Lichenibacterium dinghuense: one gene and its partner. The protein of the gene in region 2 interacts with the protein of the main gene of each other region in a pairwise test. Links are inferred from orthologs where the notes say so. Each region holds a gene or a part of one and is shown on either strand. Other genes may lie near its edges. The genes, in order: def and L7N97_RS05300.

Evidence for each region.
Region 1: the proteins of L7N97_RS05300 (region 2) and def interact in binary tests that used the Escherichia coli proteins (3 or more experiments, as listed by UniProt). The link is inferred for Lichenibacterium dinghuense from one-to-one orthologs.

What each region holds. Positions count from the first base shown.
Region 1 is NZ_JAJLMN010000001.1:4,351,902-4,366,104, reverse strand. The notes cover bases 4,137-6,891. They hold def (peptide deformylase), read right to left. Parts: upstream 5,940-6,891; coding sequence 5,334-5,939; downstream 4,137-5,333. Other genes in these bases: L7N97_RS20730 (DUF2937 family protein), read right to left, coding at 6,514-6,891; crcB (fluoride efflux transporter CrcB), read left to right, coding at 6,079-6,510; fmt (methionyl-tRNA formyltransferase), read right to left, coding at 4,399-5,325; truA (tRNA pseudouridine(38-40) synthase TruA), read right to left, coding at 4,137-4,399. In the rest of the region: L7N97_RS20775 (AmpG family muropeptide MFS transporter), read left to right, coding at 1-6; L7N97_RS20770 (YidH family protein), read right to left, coding at 19-408; L7N97_RS20765 (dihydrodipicolinate synthase family protein), read right to left, coding at 420-1,358; L7N97_RS20760 (alpha-hydroxy acid oxidase), read right to left, coding at 1,426-2,718; L7N97_RS20755 (aldo/keto reductase), read right to left, coding at 2,753-3,526; more of truA, read right to left, coding at 3,659-4,136; more of L7N97_RS20730, read right to left, coding at 6,892-7,011; tkt (transketolase), read left to right, coding at 7,242-9,326; tal (transaldolase), read left to right, coding at 9,388-10,512; gnd (phosphogluconate dehydrogenase (NAD(+)-dependent, decarboxylating)), read left to right, coding at 10,634-11,659; zwf (glucose-6-phosphate dehydrogenase), read left to right, coding at 11,672-13,264; L7N97_RS20705 (Cof-type HAD-IIB family hydrolase), read left to right, coding at 13,261-14,088; L7N97_RS20700 (HAD family hydrolase), read left to right, coding at 14,100-14,203. UniProt on the Escherichia coli protein: Removes the formyl group from the N-terminal Met of newly synthesized proteins. Requires at least a dipeptide for an efficient rate of reaction. N-terminal L-methionine is a prerequisite for activity but the enzyme has broad specificity at other positions.
Region 2 is NZ_JAJLMN010000001.1:1,092,743-1,107,139, reverse strand. The notes cover bases 4,656-7,604. They hold L7N97_RS05300 (aspartate-semialdehyde dehydrogenase), read right to left. Parts: upstream 6,675-7,604; coding sequence 5,637-6,674; downstream 4,656-5,636. Other genes in these bases: cax (calcium/proton exchanger), read right to left, coding at 6,799-7,604; L7N97_RS05305 (hypothetical protein), read left to right, coding at 5,354-5,593; L7N97_RS05310 (hypothetical protein), read left to right, coding at 5,089-5,322; L7N97_RS05315 (hypothetical protein), read right to left, coding at 4,656-4,898. Also shown: L7N97_RS05345 (hypothetical protein), read right to left, coding at 1-52; L7N97_RS05340 (hypothetical protein), read right to left, coding at 54-356; L7N97_RS05335 (COG4705 family protein), read right to left, coding at 400-1,137; trpS (tryptophan--tRNA ligase), read right to left, coding at 1,339-2,379; polyhydroxyalkanoate synthesis repressor PhaR, read right to left, coding at 2,480-3,091; L7N97_RS05320 (acetyl-CoA C-acetyltransferase), read left to right, coding at 3,358-4,539; more of L7N97_RS05315, read right to left, coding at 4,641-4,655; more of cax, read right to left, coding at 7,605-7,884; L7N97_RS05290 (flagellar export protein FliJ), read right to left, coding at 7,981-8,370; response regulator transcription factor CtrA, read left to right, coding at 8,878-9,579; L7N97_RS05280 (response regulator), read right to left, coding at 9,870-10,235; histidine phosphotransferase ChpT, read right to left, coding at 10,255-11,043; 3'(2'),5'-bisphosphate nucleotidase CysQ, read left to right, coding at 11,308-12,165; L7N97_RS05265 (YsnF/AvaK domain-containing protein), read right to left, coding at 12,102-12,593; L7N97_RS05260 (DUF2382 domain-containing protein), read right to left, coding at 12,625-13,899; L7N97_RS05255 (YoaK family protein), read right to left, coding at 14,191-14,397.

The DNA of each region.
Region 1 (14,203 bases), 3.3 Mb from region 2 along the record:
GCCTGACGCCCCGCGCCCTCAACCCACGTGATCCACCACCGAATAGGCCATGTAGGCGAAGAGCGCCGCGCCGAAGAGCATCAGCAGCGCCACGAGCCCGACGTCCATCCGCACCCCGGTCGCGGGCCGCTTGTCCGGGCTGTCGATCGCGGCGGCGGTGCGCCGGAACCGCACCGTCGCCAGCACCATCATCAACCCGGCCAGGGCGATGACGAGGAGGCCGACGATGTCGGCCACGCCCTCGCCCACCGCCGACGGCCCCTGCCCGCCGAGCGTGCGGCTGGTGGCCTTGAGGAACAGGTCGAACTTCTCCACCAGGAAGCCGAAGGCCGCCACCGCGATGGCGGTGCGCACCCAGGCGAGGTAGGTCCGCTCGTTGGCGGCGTGGTCGCTGTAGCGCTCGATCATGGCTTCCGCCCTCAACCGATCCGCCCGGCCGCGCGGGGGTCCCGCCGCGCGAGGCGGCCGAGCAGGTACTCGACCTCGGCCCTCGCGGCGGCGCTCATCGGGCTCGCGGGCTTGCGCTGCGCGTCCGACGCGATGATGCCGCGCCGCGCCATCACGTATTTGCGCACCGCGAGCCCCACGTTCGGCTGCTGCTCGTAGCGCAGCAGCGGCAGGTGCGCGTCGAAGAGGTCGTGGGCGGCGTCGCGCTCCCCCGCGGCGGACAGGCGCACCACGTCGATCAGCATGTCCGGGAAGGCGTAGCCCGTCATGGCGCCGTCGGCGCCGCGCTCGCATTCGAAGTCGAGGAACAGGCCGCCGTTGCCGCACAGGATCGAGATCGGCCGCATCTCGCCCGCCCCCTCCCAGGCCCGCAGCGCGGAGATCTTCTCCAGGCCCGGCCAGTCCTCGTGCTTGAGCATCACCACTGACGGGTTGGCCTCCACGATGCGGCGGATCACGCCCGGCGCCATCACCACGCTGAAGGTGAGCGGATAGTCCTGCAGCACCACCGGCACATCGGCGCCGACCGCCTCGCTCGCCTGGGCATAGTAGGTGACGACCTGGTCGTCGGTGCGCAGCGTGTTGGGCGGCGCGATCATGACGCCCGCGGCCCCGGCGTCCATGGCGGCGCGGGCCAGCGCCCGCATGGCGGCGAAGCCCGGCGCCGACACGCCCACCACCACCGGCAGCGCGGGCGCGCGGCGGATGAAGCGCGTCGCGAGGTCGAGCGCCTCGGCGCCGTCGAGCTTGGGCGCCTCGCCCATGACGCCGAGCACGGTCAGGCCCGTGGCGCCGGTCGCGACGTAGAAGTCCGTCATACGGTCGACGGAGGCGAGGTCGACGCGCCCGTCGGCGTGGAACGGCGTCGGCGCGATGGGGAAGACGCCGCGGGCGGTGTGGTCGAGCGGCATGGGGAAGACTCCGGGCGGGCCTGTCGGCGCGGGCGCGCAAGCTTGTCTCACGCTCCCCGTGCGGGTGTCACCCCGGCCCGGGCGGCGGATGGGCGTCGCAGACGTGCCGCCGCGCGACCTCGCCGACCGCGTTCACCCCCAGCATGGCCATGTTCCGGTCGACCTCGGCGCCGAGCAGCCCCATGGCGTGGCGCACGCCGCCCTCCCCCGCCGCCGCGGCGGCGAACAGGAACGGCCGGCCGAGGAAGACGAAGTCGGCGCCGAGCGCCAGCGCTTTCAGAACGTCGCTGCCGCGCCGTACCCCTGAGTCGAACAGCACCGCCATGGATCCCGCCGCGGCCTTCACGGCGGGCAGGGCGTGGAGCGGCGCCAGCGCGCCGTCGAGCTGGCGGCCGCCGTGGTTCGACACCCACACGGCATCGACGCCGCGCGCCTCAGCCTCGCGCGCGTCGCCGGGCGCGAGCACGCCCTTGAGGATGAAGCGGCCGCGCCAGCGGCGGCGGATCAGCTCCACGTGGTCCCACGACAGGCCGTCGCGCTTGCCGACCGCGCGCACGAGGTCGCGCGACAGGATCGGCGGGCCGCGGCGCGCGTCCATGTTCTCCATGTGGGGCATGCCGGCCCGCAGGGTCCGCGCGAAGGTGCCGAGCGACCAGCGCGGATGCGCGGCGCCGTCGGCGAGGAGCTTCAGGCTCGGCCGCAGTGGGATGGAGAAGCCGGTGCGGACGTTGTTCTCGCGGTTGCCCGGCACCGGCACGTCGACGGTCAGCACCAGCGTGTCGAAGCCGGCGCGCTCCACGCGGTCCACCATGGCGAGGATGCGCGCGGGCTCGCCCGGCAGGTAGGCCTGGAACCAGCGCGCGCCGCCCTCCGCCGCCACGCGCTCCAGCGGCATGATCGAGGTGGCGCTCACCGCCATGGGCACGCCCTCGGCCCGCGCGGCGCGCGCCAGCACGAGGTCGCCCTCGAAGCAGGACAGGCCGGAGAGACCCATGGGGGCGATGCCGAAGGGGAAGCGGTGGCGCTCGCCGAACAGCGTCGCCGCGGTCGAGCGGCGCGACACGTCCCGCAGCGTGTCCGGCACGAAGGCGATCCGGCGGAAGGCGTCGCGGTTCTGGTCGCGCGACTGGTTGGTCTCGGCCGCGCCCGCGTAATAGCCGTAGATCTGCCGCGGCAGGCGCCGCCGCGCCGCGGGCTCGAAGTCGTCGAGGGCGAGGAAGCCGCGGAGCTGCCGCGGCACGGCGTCGTCGGGGCGCCGCGCCTGGGTGACGACCGGGGCCGGCGGAACCGTGCCGGGCGCGGGGGCGTCACGGCCCGCAGGTCCCGCCGCCGCGTCGCCGCCCTGCCCGCCGTCCGTCATCCCGCGCGCCCGCACATTCGTCCCGCCGCGCGCCTCAGAACGTCGCCGTCAGCGGGTCGGGGCCGGTGCGGCCGTCGGCGGAGTCGAGCGCCGCGATGCGGGCGCGGTCGTCGGCGTCGAGCGCGAAGTCCCACACGTCGATGTTCTCGCGCAGCCGCTCGGGGCTCACGGTCTTCGGGATCACGATCAGCCCCTCGTCGAGGTGCCAGCGGATCACGACCTGCGCCGCCGTCTTGCGGTGCTTCCGCGCGATGGCCGCGAGCGCGGGCTCGCCGAGGAACTTGCCGCGGCCGAGCGGGCTCCAGGATTCGGTGCGGATGCCGAGCCGGTCGTGCACCTCGCGCAGAGCGCGCTGCTGGAACTGCGGGTGGAGCTCGATCTGGTTCACGGCCGGCGTCACGCCCGTCTCGCCGATGATACGCTCTAGGTGGTCGGCGTTGAAGTTGGACACGCCGATCGACGTCGCGCGGCCCTCCTGGCGCAGCCGCACCAGGGCGCGCCACGTGTCGACGAAGAGCGCCTTCTTCGGCGCGGGCCAGTGGATCAGGTAAAGGTCGACCGACGCGCGCTTGAGCCGCCCGGCGCTGGCCTCGAAGGCGCGCAGCGTGGAGTCGAAGCCCTGGTCGGCGTTCCACAGCTTGGTGGTGAGGAAGACGTCGCTGCCCGCGAGTCCCTCGCCGACTCCCTCCTCGTTGTTGTAGGCCGAGGCGGTGTCGACGGCGCTGTAGCCCGCCGCGATCGCCTCCCGCATGATGCGCGCCGCCTCGCCGGCGGGCGTCTGCCACACGCCGAGGCCGAGCCGCGGCATGGCGCGGCCGTCGTTGAGTTCGATGTCCTGTGACAGCGTGTCGGCCACGGCGGCGCCCTTCCGAAGGTTGGCCGCGCGAAAGCGGCGACGGGAAGCGCAACGCCGGAGCGCCCGTCGCGGTCGCACTCTTCGTCAGGGATAATCGACGTGGGTGAGGTAGAGCCCATCGGCCGGCGCCACCTGGCCGCAGCGGCGTCGGTCGCGGGCGTCGAGGGCGGAGCGCAGGTCGGCGGCGCTCCAGCGGCCGAGTCCCACCATCGCGACCGAGCCCACCATGGAGCGCACCTGCCGGTGCAGGAAGGAGCGCGCCCAGACGCGGATCTCGATCGCCTCGCCGTCGCGCTCCACCGTGAAGCCGTCGAGGGTGCGCACGGGGCTCGCGGCCTGGCACTCGCTGTCGCGGAAGGTGGTGAAGTCGTGCATGCCGAGTAGGCCCTGCGCGGCCGCGTGCATGGCTTCGGCGTCGAGCGCGGGCTTCACGAGCCAGCGCTGGCCGGCGTCGAGCGCCAGCGGGGCGCGGCGGTTGACGATGCGGTACAGGTAGCGGCGCCGCACCGCAGAGTGGCGCGCGTCGAAGTCTCCGGCCACGCGCTCGGCGGCGCGGATCGCGATGCGGTGCGGCTTGAGGTTCGCGTTGACGGCGTCGCGCACGCTGTCGGTGCGGTAGTCCTTGGCGAGGTCGAGGTGCGCCACCTGCCCGGTGGCGTGGACGCCGGAATCGGTGCGGCCGGCGCCGTGCATCCCGCCCGGCGGGCAGCCGAGCGGCGCCGCGGCCGTCTCCAGCGCCCCCTGGATCGACGGGCCGTTCGCCTGCCGCTGCCAGCCGACGAAGCCCGCGCCGTCGTATTCGATCGTCAGCTTGTAGCGGAACATCAACCCAGCCGCGTGCCGGCCGGCACGGGCCGGCCGCGCAGCAGGTCCACCGCGGGGAGCGGCGCCTTGCCGGCGCGCTGCAGGCTGGTCAGCGCCACCGCGCCCTCCCCGCAGGCGACCGTCAGCGCGTCGTCGACCGTCGCGCCGGGCGCGCCGGACGCGTCCGCGAGCCTCGCGCGCAGCACCTTGACGCGCTCCGGCCCGTGGCCGAGGTCGGCCTCGAAGAAGGCGCCGGGAAAGGGCGACAGGCCCATGACGTGGCTGAGCACCTCGCGGGCCGGCCGCGTCCAGTCGATGCGGGCCTCGGCCTTGTCGATCTTGGCCGCGTAGGTGACGCCCTCTTCCGGCTGCGGGCGGAACTGCAGCGTGCCGCGCTCCATCGCGCCGACGGCGCGTCCCATCAGGTCGGCGCCGATCACCGCCAGGCGGTCGTGCAGGTCGCCGGCCGTCATGTCGGGCGTGATGCGGACGCGCTCCTCCATGCCGACCGGGCCGGTGTCGAGCCCGGCCTCCATCCGCATCACCGCGACGCCGCTCTCGGCGTCGCCCGCCATCACGGCGCGCTGGATCGGCGCGGCCCCCCGCCAGCGCGGCAGGATCGAGCCGTGGAGGTTGACGCAGCCGAGGCGCGGCGCGTCGAGCACCGCCTGCGGCAGGATCAGACCGTAGGCCACCACCACGGCGAGGTCGGCCTCGTGGGCCCGGAACGCCGCCGCGGCCTCCGCGCCCTTCAGGCTCGCCGGATGGTGCACGGGCGCGCCGAGCCGAGACGCCAGCGCGTGGACCGGCGAGGGCGTCTCCGCCATGCCGCGGCCCGAGCGGGCCGGCGCGCGGGTGTAGACGGCGGCGATCTCGTGCCCCTGCCCCACCAGTTCGCTCAGCACCGGCACCGCGAAGGCCGGCGTGCCCATGAAGACGACGCGCATGGGACCCGTCAGGCCACGGGTTCGGCGGGCGGCTCGGCCGGCGGCGCGGGCTTGCGCGCCCCCATGGCGGCGCGGGGCGCCGGGCGCGGCTCGCGCGCGTCGCCCTCCGCGAAGCGCGCCGCCTTGGCGAAGCGCTTGGTCACCCGCTCGCGCTTCAGGCGCGAGATGTGGTCGATGAAGAGCACGCCGTCGAGGTGGTCGATCTCGTGCTGGATCGCGGTCGCGAGCAGGCCGTCGGCCTCCATCTCGCATTCGGCGCCGTGGCGGTCGAGGAAGCGCACGCGCACCCGTTCGGGCCGCTCGACGTCCTCGTAATAGTCCGGGATCGACAGGCAGCCCTCCTCGTAGACCGCGAGCTCGGGCGAGGACCGGACGATCTCGGGGTTGACCAGGAACAGGGGCTGGGGCGGCTCGTCCTTGCGGGCGACGTCGATCACCACGAGCCGCTGCATGATGCCGACCTGCACGCCGGCGAGGCCGATGCCGGGCGCGTCGTACATGGTCTCGATCATGTCGTCGAGCGCCGCCCGGACCGGCCCGTCGACCTTCAGCACGCGCTCGGACTTCTGGCGCAGGAGGTTGTCGGGCAGCGTGAGGATCTGGCGGATTGCCATGGCGGACTCGGCGGGCGGGGGAGCCCCCCGACATAGGCACGCAGGCACCGCCGGTCAATTCGCGGGCCCGCCGCGCCCGTCGGACGATTGCGCGGCCGGCGGGGCCGTGGGAAGGCGAGCACGACCCGGAGACGCGCCCATGAACCTCACCACCTGCCTCGTCGTGGCGCTCGGCGGCGCCATCGGCACCTTCGGCCGCTACGCGCTGGCCCTCGCCATGGCGCCGATCAGCGGGAGCCTGCCCTGGGGCACGGTGATCATCAACATCGCGGGCTCCTTCGTGATCGGCTTCTTCGGCACGCTGACGCTGGCGCACGGGCGCTATCCCGTGCCGGAGAACCTGCGCCTCTTCGTGCTGGTGGGGCTGTGCGGCGGCTTCACCACCTTCTCGTCGTTCAGCCTGCAGACCTTCGACCTCCTGCGCGCCGGCGCGGTGGGCCGCGCGCTGGTCAACGTCGGAGTCTCGGTGGTGCTGTGCCTCTGCGCCGTGGCGGTCGGCCACCTCGCCGCGGCGCAGCTCAACGGCGGCGCCGTGTCGGTGGTGCAGGCCTCCGTCGAGGAGGACGCCTGACGGTCAGGCCGGCACGGCGATCCGCCGCCGGCGGAACGGCGACGCGAGGAGGCGCGTCCCGCCGTAGCCCGCCACGAAGCCCACGGCCGCCGCGACGAGCCCCCCGGCGGTGACCGGCACGGCGGGCTGGAAGATCGCGTAGGCCCGGCCGGCGATCTCGGGATCGAAGCGCTCGGCGAAGACCCAGTAGCGCCCGACCGGCCCGGCGTCGTCGAAGGCGCGGTCCTGCGCTTCGAGCCGCCGCTCGCGCGCGACGTCGCCATCGAGGTCGGTGCCGCGCGCCTGCACCAGAGGGTCGGCGTTGGATCTGAGCCGCGCGATGCCGGCCTCGCGGGTGAGCGACTGCGCGCCCGCCTCGGCGTCAAACTGCGCGATGGTGCGCTTGAGCTCGTCGACCGCGCCGCCGAGCCGCTGCCGGTACTGCTGCACGAACTCCGGCGCCTGCGAGAACACGATCCCCAGCAGCAGGCCGACCGCCATCGCAAACCGCCTCGCCAGCATGGCAGCGCCGTCCCCCCGATTCGCCGAAACCGCGCGCATCCTCGCGGGGCCGACCCGCCGGCGCAAGCGCGGTCCGGCCCTGGCGCGCGGCGCGTTGAACCAAAACGGCAGGGAAAGGTTCTGACGTTGCATGAACGACGCCGTGCCGCCGCGCGTGGACCTACGGCCGAGCTTGAGCTAGCACGGCTGCGGGTCCGAACGTGACCGACGAGCGGGCGAGAGGGGAAACCATGAGCGACATCGATCAACTGTGCATCAACACGATCCGCACGCTTTCGATCGACGCGATCCAGAAGGCCAATTCCGGGCATCCGGGGGCGCCGATGGGCATGGCGGCCCCGACCTATGACCTGTGGACCGAGCGCCTCAACTACGACCCCAAGAACCCGCTCTGGCCCAACCGCGACCGCTTCGTGCTGTCGGCCGGCCACGCGTCGATGCTGCTCTATTCCATGCTGCACCTCAGCAAGGTCGAAGCCGTCGACCACGACGGCAAGAAGCTCAACCGCCTCGCCGTCTCGATGGACGACGTGAAGAGCTTCCGGCAGGCCGGCTCCTACACGCCCGGCCACCCGGAATACGGCATGACCACCGGCGTCGAGGCCACCACCGGCCCGCTCGGCCAGGGCATCGCCATGACGGTCGGCATGGCGCTCTCGGAGAAGTGGCTCGCCGCCCACTACAACAGGCCCGAGTTCAAGCTCTTCGACTACAACGTCTACGCCATCACGTCGGACGGCGAGATGATGGAGGGCATCGGCTCCGAGGCGGCCTCGCTGGCGGCGCATTGGAAGCTCGACAACCTCTGCTGGATCTACGATTCGAACAACGTGACGCTGGACGGCCCCGCCGGCTGGGCCTTCTCGGAGGACGTCGGCGCGCGCTTCCTCGCCTACGGCTGGAACGTGCTGCACGTTCGCGACGCCAACGACCTCAAACAAGTTCAGGCCGCCTACCAGGGCTTCCTGGAGGAGAAGTCGCGGCCCACGCTCATCATCGTCGAGAGCCACATCGGCTACGGCTCGCCCAACAAGCAGGACTCCAACAAGTCCCACGGCTCGCCCCTCGGCGCCGACGAGGTCAAGCTCACCAAGAAGTTCTACGGCTGGCCCGAGGACTCGTCCTTCCTGGTGCCGGACGGCGTCTACGAGCGCTTCTCGGACACGCTCGGCAAGCGCGGCGGCGAGGCCCATAACAAGTGGGCCGAGCTGTTCACGGCCTACAAGGCCAAGTACCCGGACGAGGGCAAGCAGATCGACGCCCTCATCGCCAAGGAGGTGCCGCAGGCCGCCTACGACGCGATCCCGACCTTCCCGGCCGACGCCAAGGGCATCGCCACGCGCGAGTCCGCCTCCAAGGCCGAGAACGCGCTGGCGCCGCACTATCCCTGGCTCGTCGGCGGCTCGGCCGACCTCGACGAGTCCACCAAGACCAACCAGACCGCCAAGGAGGCCGGCACCTTCCGGCCCGACAGCCGCGGCGGGCGCAACGTCCACTTCGGCGTGCGCGAGCACGCCATGGGCGCCATCTGCAACGGCATGGCGCTGTCGGGCCTGCGCCCCTACGGCGCGACCTTCCTGATCTTCTCCGACTACCTGCGCCCGGCGATCCGCCTGTCGTCGCTGCAGGAGCTGAACTCGATCTGGGTGTTCACCCACGATTCGATCGGCGTCGGCGAGGACGGGCCGACGCACCAGCCCGTGGAGCAGATCCCCAGCCTGCGCGCCATCCCGGGCCTCTTCGTGGTGCGGCCCGGCGACGCCAACGAGGCCGCCGAGGCGTGGAAGTTCGCCATCGGCCTCAAGAAGAACCCGTCGGCGCTGATCCTGTCGCGCCAGCCCATGCCGACGCTCGACCGCAACGTCTACAAGCCCGCCGCCGGCGTTCAGCGCGGCGCCTACGTGCTGGCCGACCCGAAGGACGGCAAGGACGTCGAGGTGATCCTGATGGGCACGGGCTCGGAGCTCTACCTCTGCGTGGAAACCTACGAGGCCCTGGCCAAGGAGGGCATCGGCGCCCGCGTCGTGTCCATGCCCTGCTGGGAGCAGTTCGAGCTGCAGGACGAGGCCTACAAGGACGAGGTGCTGCCGCCCCACGTCGCGGCCCGCGTCGCGGTCGAGCAGGCCGCCACGATGGGCTGGGAGAAATACGTGGGCCGCAACGGCGCGATCATCGGCATGCACACCTTCGGCGCCTCGGCGCCATTGAAGTCGCTCCTCACCAAGTTCGGCTTCACGCCCGAGAAGATGGTCGAGGCCGCCAAGGGGCAGATCGAGAAGCAGCGCGCGGCTGGCATGAAGGCCGCGGCCGAGTGATCAACCGGGCGCCGGCCGGCGAGGCCGGCGCCCGACCCCGTTCCCGGGCAGGAGACCCGCCATGAACCCGTTGCAACAGCTCGAAGCCTGCGGTCAGTCCCCCTGGCTCGACGACCTCCACCGGACGCTCATGTCCTCCGGCGAGCTCAAAAACCTCATCGACAACCACGGCCTGAAGGGCCTGACCTCGAACCCCTCGATCTTCGAGAAGGCGATCGGCTTGACGCACGACTACGACGACGTGCTGAAGGAGATGCTCGGCAAGGGCGACGCCGACGACATGACGGTCTACGAGACCATCGCGATCGCGGACATCCAGGCCGCCGCCGACGTGTTCCGCCCCGTCTACGAGAAGGCGGACGGCGGCGACGGCTTCGTCAGCCTGGAGGTGGCGCCCAACATCGCCAACGACACCGAAGCGACCAAGAAGGACGCCAAGCGGCTGTGGAAGGCGGTGGACCGCCCCAACCTCATGATCAAGATCCCCGGCACGGACGCGGGCACGCCCGCCATCCAGGCCACGATCGCCGAAGGCATCAACGTCAACGTCACGCTGCTGTTCGCCGTGAAGGCCTACGAGGACGTGGCCAACGCCTATATCGCGGGCCTCGAGGAGCTGGCCGCCAAGGGCGGGGACGTGTCCCGCGTGGCCTCCGTCGCGAGCTTCTTCCTGAGCCGCATCGACTCGGCGGCCGACGCCAAGATCGACGCCCTCGAGGACGCCGACCCGGCGCTGGTGGAGAAGGCGAAGGGCAAGATCGCCATCGCCAACGCCAAGCGCGCCTACCAGCGCGGCAAGGAGATCTTCTCCGGCCCCCGCTGGGAGAAGCTGGCCGCCAAGGGCGCACACCCGCAGAGGCTGCTGTGGGCCTCGACCGGCACCAAGTCGAAGTCGCTGCCCGACACCTACTACGTCGACAACATCATCGGCCTCGGCACGGTCAACACCATGCCGCCCGCGACCATGAAGGCCTTCGGCGACCACGGCACGGCCATCAAGGATTCGGTCGAGAGCGACCTCGCGGGCGCCGAAGCGTCGCTGGCCGCGCTGGAGAAGCTCGGCATCTCGCTCGACGAGATCACGCACGAACTCGTCCTCGACGGCATCAAGAAGTTCGAGGAAGCCTTCGACAACCTCATCGGCGGCGTGAAGAAGCGCCGCGGCGAGTTCAGCAAGGCGGCCTGAGCCGAGACTGTGCCGGTCCGGGGCCCCGCCCCGGACCTCCGCGGAAGGCCGCGCGCCTTTCGGAACAGAACACAACGACGCGGCCGAGCCGGCGTCCCCCGCACTTCAGAGGGCTTCAGCGATGCAAATCGGCGTGATCGGTCTCGGCCGCATGGGCGGCAACATCGTGCGGCGGCTCCAGCGCCACGGGCACCACTGCATCGCCTTCGACCGCAACGCGCGCGCCGTGCACGACCTCGTCGACGACGGCGCGGTCGGGGCCGAGAGCCTCGAGGACATGGTGTCGAAGTTCACCGAGACGCCGCGGATCGTCTGGGTGATGCTGCCCGCGGGCACGATCACCCACGACGCGGTCTACAAGCTCGGCGACCTCCTGTCGGAGGGCGACATCATCATCGACGGTGGCAACTCCTTCTACAAGGACGACATCCACCGCGGCCAGGACCTGCGCAAGAAGGGCATCCACTACGTCGACGTCGGCACGTCGGGCGGCGTGTGGGGCTTGGAGCGCGGCTACTGCATGATGATCGGCGGCGCCAAGGAGGCGGTCGACACGCTCGACCCGATCCTCGACGCGCTGGCGCCCGGCATGGGCGACATCCCCCGCACGCCCGGCCGCGAGAAGATCTCCGACACCCGCGCCGAGCGCGGCTACATCCACGCCGGCCCGACCGGCGCCGGCCACTTCGTCAAGATGGTCCACAACGGCATCGAATACGGCCTGATGCAGGCCTATGCCGAGGGCTTCGACGTCCTCAAGATGAAGAACTCGCCCGAGCTGACCGAGAGCGAGCGCTTCGACCTCAACCTCACCGACATCGCCGAGGTGTGGCGGCGCGGCAGCGTGATCTCGTCCTGGCTGCTCGACCTCACGGCCTCGGCCCTGACGGCGAGCCCGAACCTCGAGCACTTCTCCGGCGTCGTCGACGATTCCGGCGAGGGACGCTGGACCATCGAGGCGGCCATCGAGGAGGCGGTGCCGGTCAACGTGCTGTCGGCGGCGCTTTACGCCCGCTTCCGCTCGCGCGAGGCCCACACCTTCGGCGAGCGCACGCTGTCCGCCATGCGGTTCGGCTTCGGCGGCCACGTCGAGCACCGCGACGCGCCGGCGCCGGAGGGCGCCGCCACCGGCCCGAAGCCCGTCTGAGGAGGCGCGACGATGGGCGAGCAGACCGTCGCGGCCTCGGCCGCCCCCGACAGCTCGACGCCGAAGGCCGGCGCCTGCGCCATGGTGATCTTCGGCGGCGGCGGCGACCTGACCAAGCGCCTCGTCACCCCTGCGCTCTACAACCTCGCCACCACCGGCCTGCTACCGGACGATTTCGCGATCATCGGCGTCGACCATTCGGACGGCTCCGACGACGGCTGGCGCGACAGCCTCGACGAGATGATGCGCAGCTTCGTCGGCGGGACCGGCGAGTTCGACCCCTCGCAGATCGACGCGAAAGCCTGGGACTGGCTGAAGTCCCGCATGTTCTACCTCAAGGGCGACTTCGAGGACCCGAAGACCTTCGAGTCTGTGAAGGGCAAGCTCGCCGAGGTCGAGAACAGCCACCACACGGGCGGCAACGTCCTGTTCTACCTCGCCGTGGCGGACCGCTTCTTCGGAACGGTGGTGGACGGCCTCGGCGCCGCGAAGCTGACCGAGACCGACGGCGACGAGGCGTGGCGCCGCGTCGTCATCGAGAAGCCCTTCGGCCACGACCTCGCCTCCGCCAAGGCGCTGAACGCCCGCGTGCTCAAGGTGCTGCGCGAGGATCAGGTATACCGGATCGACCACTTCCTCGGGAAGGAGACGGTCCAGAACATCATGACCTTCCGCTTCGCCAACGGCCTGTTCGAGCCGCTGTGGAACCGCGACCACATCGACCACGTGCAGATCACCGTGGCCGAGACGGTGGGCGTCGAGGGCCGCGGCGGGTTCTACGAGGCGACCGGCGCGCTGCGCGACATGATGCCGAACCACGTGTTCCAGCTCGTCGCCATGACCGCCATGGAGCCGCCGGTGTCGTTCGACGCCGACGACGTCCGCTCGCGCAAGGTCGACGTCTTCAAGTCCATGAAGACCGTGAAGCCCGAGCAAGCCGTGCGCGGCCAGTACGACGCCGGCACGGTGCTGGGCAAATCCACCAAGGCCTACCGCGCCGAGCCCCACGTCGACCTGCATTCCAAGACCGAAACCTACGTCGCTCTGAAGCTCGACATCGACAACTGGCGCTGGGCGGGCGTGCCCTTCTACCTGCGCACGGGCAAGTACATGTCGACCCGCACCAGCGAGGTCGCGATCCGCTTCAAGCCGGCCCCGATGGCGCTCTTCGCCGAGACCAAGACGTCGGACATCCAGGCGAACTGGCTCGCCATCCAGATCCAGCCCGACGAGGGCATCTCGCTGCAGTTCGAGGTGAAGCGCCCCGGTCCCGTCGTGGACCTGAAGAGCGTGAAGATGAACTTCGCCTACAAGGACTGGTTTCCGGCGCAGCAGAACGTCGGCTACGAGACGCTGCTCTACGACGTGATGACGGGCGACCAGACGCTGTTCCAGCGCGCCGACCAAGTCGAGGAAGCCTGGCGCGTGGTCGACGAGGTGCTGGACCACTGGGGCAAGTCGGCCCCGCGCGACTTCCCGAACTACGTCGGCGGCACGGCCGGCCCGGTCGCGGCCGACCTCATGCTGGCGCGCGACGGCGACCGCGCGTGGCGGCCGGTGAAGCTCGACCCCGGGCCCGAGCAGCCGGAGGGTGGCGCCAAGTGACGGGGCGCGTCCAACCGGCGGAGCCGATCCGCCTCGTCGTCTCCGACATCGACGGCACGCTGGTCAACCACGCCAAGGAGCTGACGCCCCGCACCCGCGCCGCCATCGCGGCGCTGGCTGAGCGCGGCGTGGGCTTCACGGTGACGACCGCGCGCCCGCCCGTCGGGCTGCGCGGCGTCTTCGCCTTGCTGGGCATGAAGGTGACGGCGGCGGCCATCAACGGCGGCGCCGTGGTGGACGGCGACCTCAACATCGTCGAGGAGAAGCTGCTCGCCCCCGCGATCGCCCGCCGCGCCGTGGCGCTGCTGCGCGAGCAGGGCCTCGACCCCTGGCTCTTCACCGACGAGCACTGGTACATCCGCGACCCGAAGGGCGACAACGTCCCGCTCGAGACGCGCACCATCGGCCAGGAGCCTGTGGTGGTCGACGACTTCGCCGAGGCGCTCTACGGCCGCGTGCTCAAGGTGATCGGCTCCTGCAACGACCACCCCCACCTCGCCGCCTGCGAGGCGATGCTGCAGCGCGCGCTCGGCGCCGACGCCATCGCGACGCGGTCGCAGGCCTATTACCTCGACGTCACCAACCCGCGCGCCCACAAGGGCGAGGCGGTGGCGAGCCTCGCCAAGGCCTTCGGCGTGCCGGTCTCGGCGGTGCTGACGATCGGCGACGGCACCAACGACATCCCGATGCTGGAGGCCGCGGGCTTCGGCGTCGCCATGGGCAACGGCTCCGACGAGGTCAAGGCCGCGGCCGACGCCGTCACGGGTGATTGCGAGCACGACGGCTTCGCCGAGGCCATCGAGCGCTACGTGCTGCGGGCCTGAGGAGGAAAGCCGTGTCCGACCGACCGAAGGGCAAGATCTCGCTGCTGCTGGCCGACGTCGACGGCACGGTGGTGACCAAGGACAAGGTGCTGACCGAGCGCGCCGTCAAGGCCGT
Region 2 (14,397 bases):
CGTTCGGCGGTCCGACCTGCGACGAGGCGAGCAGCCTAGCGACGTCGAGCAACTCACTCGGCCGCGGCACTGCGCGCGAACGTCCAAGTTCCATCAGATTTGATTCGCACGAATGGAAAGTGCTCGTCCTCTCTCGCGTCGAGATCGTCGATTATGGCAGTGGTGATCTCTGCCTGAAGAGCAGAAGCGCGGCGCCAATCGGCTTCCGTGTGAAATGTGATCGTGAAGTGGTATGCTCCCTTGCCCTCGAAATCCGGACCCGCTTCGGCGTCCAGACGCTCGAATGCGTCGCCGATCACGCGCCGGATGGCCGTGATCCCGAGGGCTCTCAACTCGTCGCGCTTGAGGTATGCCATGGGCGGGAGCGTCGCGCGCTTCCCGCCCGGCGTCAACGCCGCCTCAGGCCGCGCGCAGGCCGACCAGCGCGGGGCGCGGGCGCCACAGCGCCACGAGCGCGCCGAAGGCGAGGCCCGTCAGCGTCGTCGACAGCGGCAGGCCGAGGCCGAGGCCGCCGTGGCTCGCGAGCCAGTCGCCCACGTTGGTGCCGGCCGTGCGGACCGACACCACCGCCAGCCAGTAGGCGGCCTTGACGCGGAAGCCCGCCTTCAGGCCGAGGCCCAGCAGGGCGGCGAGGACGAGGAGGTTGACGGCCGCGGCCGAGCCGGCGTCGAGCCCGAGATCGTCGGCGCAATGGTCGCCGAGCGCGGTGCCGAGCACGCCGGCGGTCAGCATCGTGGCCCAGTAGCGCGCGTCCGTGTCCGGCACGCCGTCGCGCGCGTCGAGGCGCGCGAGGCTGCCCCGCTCGGAGAACACCAGGGCGAGGAGGATCAGCGCCAACACCGCGATCACGCCGAGCGGCGCGAGGTGCAGGTCGTGGTCGAGCAGGTCGGCCACGTTGGTGGCGGCGGTCCGCATCGTCACGATGGCGAACCAGTAGAAGGCCTCGGTCGCAACCGTCGCGCGGGACTCGGCGAACAGGATGGCGCCGAAGATCACCGCCAGGGGGATCAGCCCGATCGCGTGGCCGAGGTGGAGATCGTGGGCGGCGAAGTCGCCCGTGTTGGCGCCGAAGGCGCTGGCCAGCACCAGGGCCGCCCAGTAGCGGGCCCCGAGCGCGGGGACGTTGACGGATCTCATGGTCGGTTCCCTCGACGGATGCACGGTCTCGGGCCCGATCTGTGACGCGGCTGTGCGAGAGTTTGATGACGGGGCCTTGGCTCCGCCATACCCGTCGCCGGACATGCCGACGCCGGTCCGGCGGATCACGCCGCACGAGCGGCGGCGCGCATCCGCGCTGGCCGAGGGTCAGGAGGTCTGACCCTCGGCATCAGCGGAAACTCAACCGAGCAGGCCGACGATCGCCTTCACGTCGCGCATCGTGGCCTCCGCGATGGCGTTCGCCCGCTCGGCGCCGCTCCTGAGCACGCCGTCGATGTAGCCGGGGTCGGCCTGCAGCCGCCGCATCTCGGCCGCGATGGGCGACAGGCGCTCCACCGCGAGGTCGCTGAGCGCCGCCTTGAAGGTCGAGAACTGGCTGCCGCCGTGATCGCGCAGAACCTCGGCCTTCGTGCGCCCGGCGAGGCCGGCGAAGATGGCGACGAGGTTGTCGGCCTCGGGGCGCCCCGCCAGACCCTCCACCTCGGAGGGCAGGGCGTCCGGGTCGGTCTTGGCGCGGCGCACCTTGCCGGCGATCGTGTCGGCGTCGTCGGTGAGGTTGATGCGGGAATTGTCGCTCGCGTCCGACTTCGACATCTTCTTCGCGCCGTCGCGCAGGCTCATCACCCGCGTCGCCGGCCCCTGGATCAGCGGCTCGGGCAGCTTGAAGTAGCTGTCCGCCCCGGTCTTCTCCGCGATGCGGGCCGCGAAGTCGTTGTTGAACTTGGTCGCGATGTCGCGCGTGAGTTCGAGGTGCTGCTTCTGGTCGTCGCCCACCGGCACCGCGTCGGCGCGGTAGAGCAGGATGTCGGCCGCCATCAGCACCGGATAGGCGTAGAGGCCCACGGAGGCGTTCTCGCGGTCCTTGCCGGCCTTCTCCTTGAACTGCGTCATGCGGTTCAGCCAGCCGAGGCGGGCCACGCAGTTGAAGATCCAGGCGAGTTCGGCGTGGCCGGGCACGCGGCTCTGGTTGAAGATGGCGTGGCGCACCGGGTCGATGCCGGCCGCGATGAAGGCCGCCGTCACCTCGCGGGTCGTGGCTTCGAGGGCGGCGGGGTCCTGCGGCACCGTGATGGCGTGGAGGTCCACCACGCAGTAGAGGCAGTCGTGGTCCGCCTGCAGGTCGACGAAGCGCGTGATGGCGCCGAGGTAGTTGCCGAGGTGGAGGTTTCCGGTCGGCTGGACGCCGGACAGGATGCGGGGGCGTGCGGAAGGGGAGGCCATGGTGGGCTCGGCATCTCGTCGGGTGGAGGGACGGGAGGCCGTGATTAGAGCAGATCGCGGGCCGGTGGAACCGCCGGATCACGCGGACCTGCCGGGGGCATCATGGCTTGGTGGACAGCCGCGCCAGGCGCTTCTGCATGTCCTCCATGTCGCGTTTGATCGTTTCGAGGTCGTCCGCCTTGGGGGGCGGGGGCTCCGGTTCTGGCGCCGCGGCCGACGCGAAGGCGCCGGTGAAGGGGTTGAACATCGTCAGGGCCTGCGAGAACATCTTCATGTTTTTGCGGGTCTGGTCTTCGAGCTGGTCGAACATCTGGTTGCGGATGGCGCTGCCCGGCAGCAACTTCGCGCCGAACGAGTTTTCGATCTGTTCGCGGAAGTTGTGCTGGTCGTTGGCGAGCTTGTCGAGCGTGAATTCGAGGTAGCTCGGCACCAGCATCTGCATGCTGTCGCCGTAGAAGCGGATGAGCTGGCGCAGGAAGGACGTGGGCAGCAGGCTCTGGCCGCTCTTGCCTTCCTGGTCGAAGATGATCTGGCCCAGCACGGAGCGGGTGATGTCGTCGCCCGTCTTGGCGTCGTAGACCACGAAGTCCTCGCCGCGCTTCACCATGGCGGCGAGATCCTCCAGCGTCACGTAGGTGGAGGTCTCGGTGTTGTAGAGTCGACGGTTTGCATATTTTTTGACCGTCACGGGTTTCTTGCCGTCCGCCGTCATCTCACCGACCCGCTCTGCCCGCCACCGACGTCCATGCCGGACAAGATAGGTGGGATGTCCCGGCGGGGGAATATGAATTTGACGGTTGCCGGACCGCCCGGTCTTTTCCACATAGGATGAGCACGCGGTCGAGGCCGGAAGGGCTGCCCGAACCGTGAGCGGAGCCGTGAGGTTTCTGCTCCGAAAAGAGGCAAATACCGCGCGACGCCGCGCCCCCGACGAGCGGGGACCGCGGACCCATTTCGCAGAAAATCCAGGGAGAACCCATGTCCACCGACATCGTCATCGTGTCCGCCGCCCGCACGCCGGTCGGGTCCTTCGCGGGCGCCTTCGCCAACACGCCCGCCCACGAGCTCGGCGCCGTTGCGGTGAAGGCCGCCATGGAGCGCGCCAACGTCGATCCGTCGGACGTCGACGAGGTGATCCTCGGCCAGGTGCTGCAGGCCGGCCAGGGCCAGAACCCCGCCCGCATCGCCGCCATGGCGGCCGGCGTGCCCAAGGAGAAGACGGCCTGGGGCCTCAACCAGCTCTGCGGCTCGGGCCTGCGCGCGGTCGCGCTCGGCCTCCAGCAGATTGCCAACGGCGACGCCAAGATCATCGTGGCGGGCGGCCAGGAGTCGATGAGCCTCGCCCCACACGCCGCCTACCTGCGCTCCGGCCAGAAGATGGGCGACATGAAGTTCGTCGACACCATGCTCAAGGACGGCCTGATGGACGCCTTCCAGGGCTACCACATGGGCACCACGGCCGAGAACGTCGCCGGCAAGTGGCAGCTCACCCGCGAGGAGCAGGACCAGTTCGCCACCGCGTCGCAGAACAAGGCCGAGGCCGCCCAGAAGGAGGGGCGCTTCAAGGACGAGATCGTCCCCGTGACGGTGAAGACCCGCAAGGGCGACGTCGTGGTCGACCAGGACGAGTATCCCCGCCACGGCTCGACCGTCGAGGCGATGGCCAAACTCAAGCCCGCCTTCTCCAAGGAGGGCTCGGTCACGGCCGGCAACGCGTCCGGCATCAACGACGGCGCCGCCGCCGTGGTGCTGATGACCGCCGAGGAAGCCGAGAAGCGCGGGCTGAAGCCGCTCGCCAAGGTCGTGTCCTGGGCCACCACGGGCGTCGACCCGGCCGTGATGGGCACGGGCCCGATCCCCGCCTCGCGCAAGGCGCTGGAGAAGGCCGGCTGGACCGTCAAGGACCTCGACCTCGTGGAGGCCAACGAGGCCTTCGCGGCACAGGCGCTGGCGGTCAACAAGGACATGGGCTGGGACCCGTCGATCGTGAACGTGAACGGCGGCGCGATCGCCATCGGCCACCCGATCGGCGCCTCTGGCGCGCGCTGCCTCACCACCCTGCTGCACGAGATGAAGCGCCGCGACGCGAAGAAGGGCCTCGCCACGCTGTGCATCGGCGGCGGCATGGGCATCGCCATGTGCGTTGAGCGCCCGAACTGATCCGACGCGCTTCCCTGGGTCATGGATGGAGGGCGGGGCTTCGGCTCCGCCCTTTCGCATAGTGCCTGCCGCTTCGCCGGTGTCGGCGAGCGGCAGTCGGCTCACTGCTCGTATTCGTTCTTGTGGTAGTCCTGCGCCGCCCTCGCCTGCTTGGCCGACTGCCAGCTGTTGTAGCTGCCGTCCGTGGGCGACGGGTACAGGGTCCAGTAGACTTCGTCGAACACGGCCTTCGCCTCTTCGGCCGTGTGGGCGCGGCCGGAGGCCGCGATGAGGCCGCCCGCGAGAGCGCCGGCGGCCGCCTGGCGCGACGCGTGGACCAGTTCGCTGAAATCGGATGCGGTGCCTTCTGCCAGGGCCATGCGACTCTCCCTCATCGGTCCGGGCGTTGATTCGTCCCCGAACGACCAAAAATAGGCTGATGCTGCCTGCGATCAAGGCATTTTGGCGCATTTTGGCGCACGAAGGGCAGCGACGCTCGGCTGCGAGGCCCGCCGGGAACTCCCGGCCGTGCCCCCTGTTGTCACCCGCAAACGATGAGGGAGCAGCCGCATGGCATCCGCCGGCAAGTCCAAGGGCACGAACCAGGAAGACAAGGTCCACGATCCGGACAAGCACAACACCGCCTCGAAGGGCATGGCCGAGTTGCCGCGCGGCGCCGGCGGCTCGGGCGACCCGGAAGCCCCGGACGACGCCGACTACGTCCGCCCGGCCGGCACGGGCGACGTCGAGCGCGGCCGCTCCCACGAGGAGCACAAGCGGTTCGGCGACCGCAGCAGCACCTGACCGCCGATCCACCCCTCCAGGAGATCACGAGATGAGCAAGCACATCGACGGGCAGCGCAAGGGCGACGAGGTCGCCATCGGCGAGATCACCGTCCAGGACGATCTGAAGCGCAACCCGGGCATCGGCCAGTCGAAGGGCCTCGAAGGCGCGTCCGACGACGAGGTGGACGCCATCGCGGCGGACAGCACGGCCGAGGGCGACGTCGCCAACGAGGTGGACGCCCGCACCGGCGGCATCGACCCGAAGCACATGGGCCGCACCAACAAGTGATGCAGACACCCCTCCCCACATCGTGGGGAGGGGGAGCGTCGCCTCAGGCCGCCTTGCGCCCCTTGGCCTCGATCAGGCCGCGGTTGACCAGCACCTCGGCGATCTGCACGGCGTTGAGGGCCGCGCCCTTGCGCAGGTTGTCGCTGACGCACCAGAACGACAGGCCGTTCTCCACCGTCGCATCCTCGCGCACGCGGCTGATGTAGGTGGCGTCCTCGCCGGCCGCCTCGTGAGGCGTGATGTAGCCGCCGGGCTCGTGGCGGTCGATCAGCAGGCAGCCCGGCGCCTCGCGCAGGATTTCCTTCGCCTCCTCGGGCGTGATCGGCTCCTCGAACTCGACGTTCACGGCTTCCGAGTGGCTGATGAAGACGGGCACGCGCACGCAGGTGGCGGTGAGCTTGATCTTGGGGTCGAGGATCTTCTTGGTCTCGACCACCATCTTCCACTCCTCCTTCGTGTAGCCGTCCTCCATGAAGACGTCGATCTGGGGGATGAGGTTGAAGGCGATGCGCTTCGGGAACTTCTTGTTCTCCAGGGCATCCGACACGAAGACGGCGCGCGTCTGGGTGAAGAGCTCGTCCATGCCCTCCTTGCCGGCGCCCGACACGGACTGGTAGGTCGCCACCACCACGCGCTTGATGCGGGCGCGGTCGTGCAGCGGCTTCAGCGCCACGACGAGCTGCGCCGTCGAGCAGTTCGGGTTGGCGATGATGTTGAGCTTGCGGAAGCCTTCGATCGCGTCGGCGTTCACCTCCGGCACGATCAGCGGCACGTCGGCGTGCATGCGCCAAGCCGAAGAATTGTCGATCACCACGCAGCCCTGCGCGCCGATGCGCTGCGACCATTCCTTGGAGATGTCGCCGCCGGCCGACATCAGGCAGATGTCCGTGTCCGACCAGTCGTGCTGGTCCAGCACCTTGCACTTCAGGACCTTGTCGCCGAACGAGATCTCGGTGCCGCGCGAGCGGTTGGAGGCCAGGGCCACGACTTCGCTGGCCGGAAAGCCGCGCTCGGCCAGGATGCCGAGCATCTCGCGGCCCACGTTGCCGGTGGCGCCGACGACGGCAACCTTGAACGCCATGTGTGAATCTCCTCGGGGGCAGGGGTCTGCGGAAGACGAGGGCGTTGCATAGCCGAGATCGCGGCGCGGTGGAATCACCCCATCGCGGGACGGGGCCCGCGCGCCGCGCCATGCCCGGGCGCCCTCAGCCCGCGAACAGGAAGGCCAGCGCCAGCAGCGCGTAGACGCCGACGAGCAGCAGCCCCTCGAACCACGTCGTTTCCCCGTCGGCCGCCACGGCATTCACCGCGAAGGCCGTGGCCGCGATGGCGAACAGGTCGAGCGGGTTCGCGAAGACCAGCGTCATCGGCCGCCCGAGCAGGAAGGACGCCACGACGAGCAACGGCGCCACCACCAGGGCGACCTGGATGGCGGAGCCGATGCAGATGTCCATCACGAGGCCCATGCGGTCGCGGTGGGCGAACAGCGCCGCGGCGAACAGGTCCGCCGAGGTGCCGACCAGCGCCAGCACCACCACGCCGAGGAACAGCGGCGACAGGTGGAGCTGCGTCGCCGTGGCCTCGAGCGCGCCCGAGACGAGTTCGGCCTCGAAGGCCAGAACGGCGGTGCCGCCGATCATGATGCCGAGCGGCTTCCACAGGCCGCCGGCCCCCTCGCCGCCCTCGGCAGCCTCGCCGCCCGCTCCTCCCCCCTGCCGCGAGAACACGTCGCGGTGGGTGATCAGCGTGTAGACGAGGTTGCCGGCGTAGAGCGTCAGCAGCACGACCGCCACGCCGAGGCTGAGGTGCTCGTCCGACAGGGCGACGTCGGCGCCCTTGGGGTTCGCCCGCACCACCATGTCGAAGACCGCGGGCAGCAGCAGCGCGATCAGCACCACGATGAGCAGGCTCGACAGGAGGCCGGCCCGCTCGCGCTTGAAGGTCTGGCGCTCGCGCGTCAGGCCCCCGACCAGGATGGCGAGGCCGAGGCCGAGCAGGCCCGTGCCGATGATCGAGCCCGTGATCTGGGCCCGCACCACGGCGGCCTGGCCGTCCGCCAGCACGAACACCGCGAGCACGAGTTCGGCCACCGAGCCGAAGCTGACGTTGAGCAGGCCGCCGACCGCCGGGCCGGCCGTCTCGGCGACGGTCTCGGTCGCCTCGCTGATGTGGTAGGCCAAGGCCATGACGCCGACCGAGGCGACGACGAAGACCCAGAGCGGCGACGCGCCCACGCCGTAGCGGAGCGCGGCCGACAGCGGCACGGCGGCGAGGGGGAGCAGGGCGAGCATGGCACGATCCGGGGATGCCATGCTCAATGCGCGAGCGGCTTGAGCGTTGCCGTGAGCCGCCGCTCAGAATCGCCGGCGCCCCGGCGCCGAGAAGCGTCAGGCCCGCGCCAGGCGCGCCATCCCGACGTCGCGGGTCGCGGCCTCGATGGCGGGCATCTTCTCCCGCCCGTCGAGGCTCTCGACCTTCTTCAGCTCCTCCTGGGCTTCGCCGAGCAGCCCCCTGGCCTCGTCGAGCTGGTCCTTCAGCTCGCCCGAGGAGCGCTTGAGGTTGTCGCGTCGCGCCACCGCGGCGCGGGCGAAGGTGGGATAGGCGTAGTGGTTCGGGTCCGAGATACCCGAACGCTGTTCCTCGGACGCGATCTCGCGGTCGAGATCGACCACCATGCGCGCGAAATCCGCGATCATGGACTCGATCTGCGCCACGCGACGGCGCCGCTCATCAACTTGAAAACGTTTGAGGCGGATGAGGTGATCCCGCGACTTCACCATGCAAAACTCCAAGACGCGAGGGCGGAAATCTTTTTTTCGACCCTTCAGGACCGTGCCGACGCCGCGAGACGGTGCACATTCACCCATGGAAGTTGCTCTTTTCTTACCCAAAACGGCTGGAAGTAAGGGTAATGCGCGGGCTGTGGCCCGCGCGCCGCATTCACCTTCCGTTTACCTTTTCGCGACAGATTGCGGGTTGGAGCCTCACCCGCCCGTCCGCGTTCACCGTTCATCAGGTGATCGCCTCGGCGGGGCCGGGCGAGAAGGCGGAGCGGGGCCGGGCTGGATGTTGACGCGGGCGTGGTGGCGCGGCCAGATCGGCGGCGCGTCCGAGGTGGTCGATTTCGAGGCGGCGGCGCGGCTTAACTAAAGCGGTTCCGTTAACCTTTCGCCGCTAATGATGAATGATGGCACGGGGCCGGCACTGGCCTTCGACCGCCAGGCCGAGCCGCGCGGGGCGCGCGTCGCAGGCCGGGCTGACGGGATACAAGGTGGGAACCTCACATGCGCGTTCTCCTGATCGAAGACGACAGCGCTACCGCGCAGAGCATCGAGCTGATGCTGAAGTCCGAGAACTTCAACGTCTACACGACCGACCTCGGCGAGGAAGGCATCGACCTCGGCAAGCTGTATGACTACGACATCATCCTGCTCGACCTGAACCTGCCCGACATGTCGGGCTACGAGGTGCTGCGCACGCTGCGGGTCGCCAAGGTGAAGACGCCGATCCTGATCCTGTCCGGCCTCGCCGGCATCGAGGACAAGGTGAAGGGCCTCGGCTTCGGCGCCGACGACTACCTCACCAAGCCGTTCCACAAGGACGAGCTCGTCGCCCGCATCCACGCCATCGTGCGCCGCTCGAAGGGCCACGCCCAGTCGGTGATCGCGACCGGCGACCTCATCGTCAACCTCGACCAGAAGACCGTCGAGGTCGGCGGCGCCCGCGTGCACCTGACCGGCAAGGAATACCAGATGCTGGAGCTGCTCTCGCTCCGGAAGGGCACGACCCTGACCAAGGAGATGTTCCTCAACCACCTCTACGGCGGCATGGACGAGCCCGAGCTGAAGATCATCGACGTGTTCATCTGCAAGCTGCGCAAGAAGCTCGCCAACGCGAGCCACGGCCGCAACTTCATCGAGACCGTGTGGGGCCGCGGCTACGTGCTGCGCGAGCCGACCGAGGCCGACAACCGCATCACCGCCTGAGCGGGACGGCGCGGACGACAAGGGCCCCGATCCGTGAGGATCGGGGCCCTTGTCGTTTCAGGGGAGGCTCGCGGTGGCGGTGGGGTTGACGGGGTTCCGCCGAACGCCAGCGAAGCTCGGCGCTGGCCGCTCCGCTCTCACTTCCGGCCGCGATGTGCGGAGACGGTAGCTTGCGGCACAGGGGAAGGACCGCCAGCCGAGGACCCGCGTGGATCTCTCGGCCCGGTTTGCACGAGAAAAAAGGGCGCGTCCGCCCCGTCATCCGGAGCGGCGCACGCCTCGTGCGGTCGTCACGCCAGGCCCACCGCCGCCATCTTGAGGCGAAGCACGTCCTTGTCGAAGGGCTTCATCATCGTGTCGTCGGCGCCGGCGTGGCGCGCCTTGGCGAGGTGGGCCGGGTCGTTCTCGGTGGTGCAGAACACCACCTTGGGGGCCGCCCCGCCGGGCATCTTGCGGAGCGCCTTCAGCACCGCGTAGCCGTCCATCTCCGGCATGTTCCAGTCGAGCAGGATGCCGTCCGGCATGGAGGCCGCGCAGGCGTCGAGCGCCGCCTGCCCGCTCTCGGCCTCGTCCGCGTCGATCGACAGACCTTCGAGGATCCGGCGCGCCACCTTGCGGATGACGCTGGAATCGTCGACCACCAACACCCGGGTCATGGCCGCGCTCCGTCGAGGGTCAGGCCGCGGCGACGCGCGACGCGGGCCCGAGATCCACGGCGGCGGCGGCGCGCATCTGGTCCGCGAGGTCGGCCGCAACGCTGGCCGCGTCCGGCAGGGCCGCGTCGGGCAGGGCCCCGCCGGCCTCCGGCATCGCGGCCTCGGCCACCACGGGATGCGCTTCCACGACGATGCCCTCGGGCTCGGCGCGCACGCTGGCCACCATGCCCACCTCGCGGGCCACGAGGCCGGTGAAGAAGGGCTGGATCGCGTGGGCGTCGACGGCGCCGTGCTCGGGGGCGCCGGCCAGCAGGGCTGCGACGCCGGCCGGCACGCGCGCGTAGCTGCCCTTGGCGACGATCCGCACCGCGGCCGCGTCGCCCTGGCCCTCGACCTCCACGGTCATGGTGCCGCCGCGCGGGATGGTCCCGGCGGCGATGAGGCACAGGTTGAGGATCAGCTTGACCTTGTTCTTCGGCATCAGGATGCGCGGCGCGCGCCAGTCGAGCTTGATCTTGTCGTCGCCGAACAGGCCGCGCGTCACCGTCTCGGCGTCGCCCGTGTCGATCGAGGCGCCGGCCGAGCCGGCGGCCCCGAAGGCGAGGCGGCAGAACTGCAGCTTGGCCGAGGCCATGGTGGCGCTCTTCTTGACGAGGTCGAGCGCGAAGGTCCGCATCTCGGGGTCCTTCTCCTCGTCGAGCACTTCGAGGCCGTTCACGATGGCGCCGACCGGGCTGATCACGTCGTGGCAGACGCGCGAGCACAGCAGGGCCGCGAGGTCGAGGGCTTCGAGCGCGATGGTGGTCATGGGGCATCCGTTGTGTGAGGCGGCGCGCGCCCGCGAAGGGGCCCGACCTGCGCCGACAGGGGTGGGGAGCCATCGGCGGACCGAACGCGGCTCAGGGTTTCCGGCTCAACCGACACCCCATAGCCTAGAGACTCTTCCGGAAAAGTTAACCAATCTTTGCCGGGTGCGACCACCGGGCGGCGCGCGATTCCCGGCCTGCGCGCGGTGCGCGGGAGCCCGCGATGGCGTAGGGCAGGGGACACGCCCTCTCGCCCCCGAGCCGCCATGCCGACCCTGCCGCCGCTGCCCGCCCCCGACGCCCCGCTCGACGACGCGGCCCGCGACCGCATCGCCGAGTGCTTCGCCGCGATCTGCGTCGAGGCCGGCGCGATCGTGATGGAGGTGTACCGCGCCGGCGGCGAAGCGCGCCTGAAGGCGGACCGGAGCCCCGTGACGGAGGCGGACGAGCGCGCCGAGGCCCTCATCCTCGCGCGCCTGGCCGAGCGGCTGCCGGGCTGGCCCGTGCTGGCCGAGGAGGCCGCCTCGGCCGGGCAGGGCCTCGACGCCTGCCAACGCTTCATCCTGGTCGACCCGCTCGACGGCACGCGCGAGTTCGTGAACCGCAACGGCGAGTTCACGGTCAACATCGGCCTCGTCGCGGACGGGGTGCCGGTGGCGGGGGCGGTCTACGCGCCGGTCCTGGAGCGGCTGTGGTCGGGCGGCGCCGCGGCCCGCCTGCGGCGCGTCGCGCCCGGCGCGTCCCTCGCCGAGGCCGCCGAGGATCGCGCGATCCGGACCCGCCCGGCGCCCGAGGCGGGCTGGACCGCGCTGGCCAGCCGCTCGCACGGCGACCCCGAGACGGAGGCGCTCCTGGCGCGCCTGCCGGTGGCCGAGCGCCGTTCGGCGGGCTCGTCCATGAAGTTCTGCGTCGTCGCGGAAGGCGGGGCCGACGTCTACCCGCGCTTCGGGCCCACCATGGAATGGGACACGGCCGCCGGCGAGGCCGTGCTGCGCGCGGCCGGCGGCACCGTGCTGCGGCCCGACGGCGCGCCGTTCCGCTACGGCAAGGCGGAGGCCGGCTACCGCAACGGCGCCTTCGTGGCCTGGGGGGACCCCGCCGCGTCGGGCCGGTCGGAGGGCTGAGCGCCGCGCTCGACCCGGTCCACCGCGGCGCGCTGGCGGCGCAGCGCCACGGCCTCGCGCTTCACCTCGCGCTCGACGACGTGGCGGATGTGGATTTCCTCCGTGAGGACGAGCTGCTTGACCACGACATAGCGCTCCTCGAGCACCGGCACGATCGTGGTGTCGCCCTCGGACCGCGCGGGCGGGGCCGCCTCGACGACGCGGCCGACCGGCACGCGGGTGACCTCGACGCGGTAGCGGTCGAGCGCGACCTCGGCGACCTCCTCTGCGGTCTCGGTCGTGGTGGAGATCCTGACGGTCTCGCCCGCGACGCGCCGCTTCGCCACGGCGAGGCGCTCCTCGACGAGGCGCAGCGTGAGCTCGTCGCGGCCCGCCTCGGCGGCGGGATCGTGTGGCGGGCCGGCGCCGTCGGGGATGGATGTGGTCACCGCGCCCCTCCCCGTGCCGCCCACCCCCGGATCAGGCCGTGGCCCAGCGCGCCCTGGCCTCGGCCGCCGTGACGGCCAGCACCACCCGGCCGGCGACCGACGCCACGATGTCCTGCGTCAGCCAATGGTGCGCGCCGCCCGAGGCGGGGTCGGACTTCCTGAGCTTGATGCGCTCGCCGTCGAGATGGTCGACCGTGCCGACATGCGCCCCGTCCGAGCCGACCACGTCGAGGCCGTCGCGGATCTCGGACGCGAAGCGGCCCGCGGTTCCCGTCGCGGCGCCCGCCACGGCCCGGCCGGCGCGGTCGTCGTCGACGTCGACCTTGGTCGAGCGCAGCGTCTCGCTGACGGTCTCGACCCGATCGGTCGCCTCCTTGCGGATGCCGATCTCCTCGACCAGGTGGGCCGACTTGGCCACGACCGCCTCCTCGGCGAACTCTTCGAGCTCGATCGTGCGCTCCCGGAACGGGTCGGCGTCGAGCGCCGCGGCCTCGACGGGGCGATCGATCGTCCGGCGGTCGACCGTCACGGTCTCGCCGTGCAGCGTCACGTCCTCGCTCACCTCGCGCGACACCACGCTGGTGCGGACCCGAACCTTGCCGCGGCTGACCGAGCGCTTGCCGACGTCGAGCCGCTCCTCGTAGACCTTCACGGTCTCGTCGGCCGCGCCGATCCCGCGCGCGGCCGTCGGCGCGACCGCGCGGTCCGCCGCGGGCGCGGCGACAGAGGGGGCCGGCGTCGCGCTCGCCCGGCGCTCGCCGACGGCGGCTGTGCCGAGCGCGCCGGCTCCCGCGCCGAGCGCGCCGACCCCCGGCGTCGCGGTGCCGCTGCGGGACGCGTCGCCCATGGCGGTCATGCCGGGGTCGTCCGGGCCGAGGCCGCGGCTGCCGGCCGCGGCGGCGCTCGACGAGGTCGTGGAGCCGGTGCCGGACAGGGGCGAGCCGCCCGTCCAGCCTTCGCTGCGCCAGCTCTGCTCCCGCTCGTCGAGGTCGACGGAGCCGTGCCGCTCCAGGATGTCGACGATGGCGTCGAGGCGGTCGTCGTCGGCCCGCACGGTCAGCATGATGCCGCCGCGGCGGATGCTTTCCGCGTAGGTGGCGTGGTCGTCCGTGCCGCCGAAGAGCTGCTCCAGCGAGCCCCAGAAACCCCTGCCGCCGGTGCCGGTCTCGGCCGAGGCCAGGGCCTCGCCGTCGGCCGGCAGCAGCGTGATGTCGGCGGCGGAAACGCCGGACGACCTCAGCTCCGCCTCGGCCTGCTCGGCGTGGCTGCGCGTGTCGAAGACGGCGGTGATGCTGTGCTTGGCCATGGACTGCCCCGAACAAGGATGGTCGATGAGACGCGAGGGTCCGATCGGGTCAGGCCGCAGCGGCATCCCCGGCACCGGAAACATCCGCGAGCGCGACCAGCCGCATCGATGCGCGGCAGGGCCGTCGCTCGCCGAGCGAGGCAAGATCAGATCGACGATGTCCTCGTCGGATGTCGACCTTAAAAGGTGCGGACTGGCCTACGTGTTCCTGTGAAAGGGATTTTTTAATTCAAATCGCCGTGGCGATACTTTTCGCGCGCCGGCAACAAATGTTATGGACCGATCGACAATTCAGTGCGTCGTCCGACGCCCGGCGAGCACGCCGGCGTAGACCGCCAGCAGGCTGCCGATGCCGGCGGCCGACACCATGGCGACGTCGAGCCCGGCCAGGGTCGCGGCGGCGCCCGCCAGCGCGCCGCCGCACAGGCTGACCCAGAACCCCGCGAAGGGCAGGGTCTTCCGCCAGGGCTCCGCGCCGCGCAGGGCCGCCGCGATGGC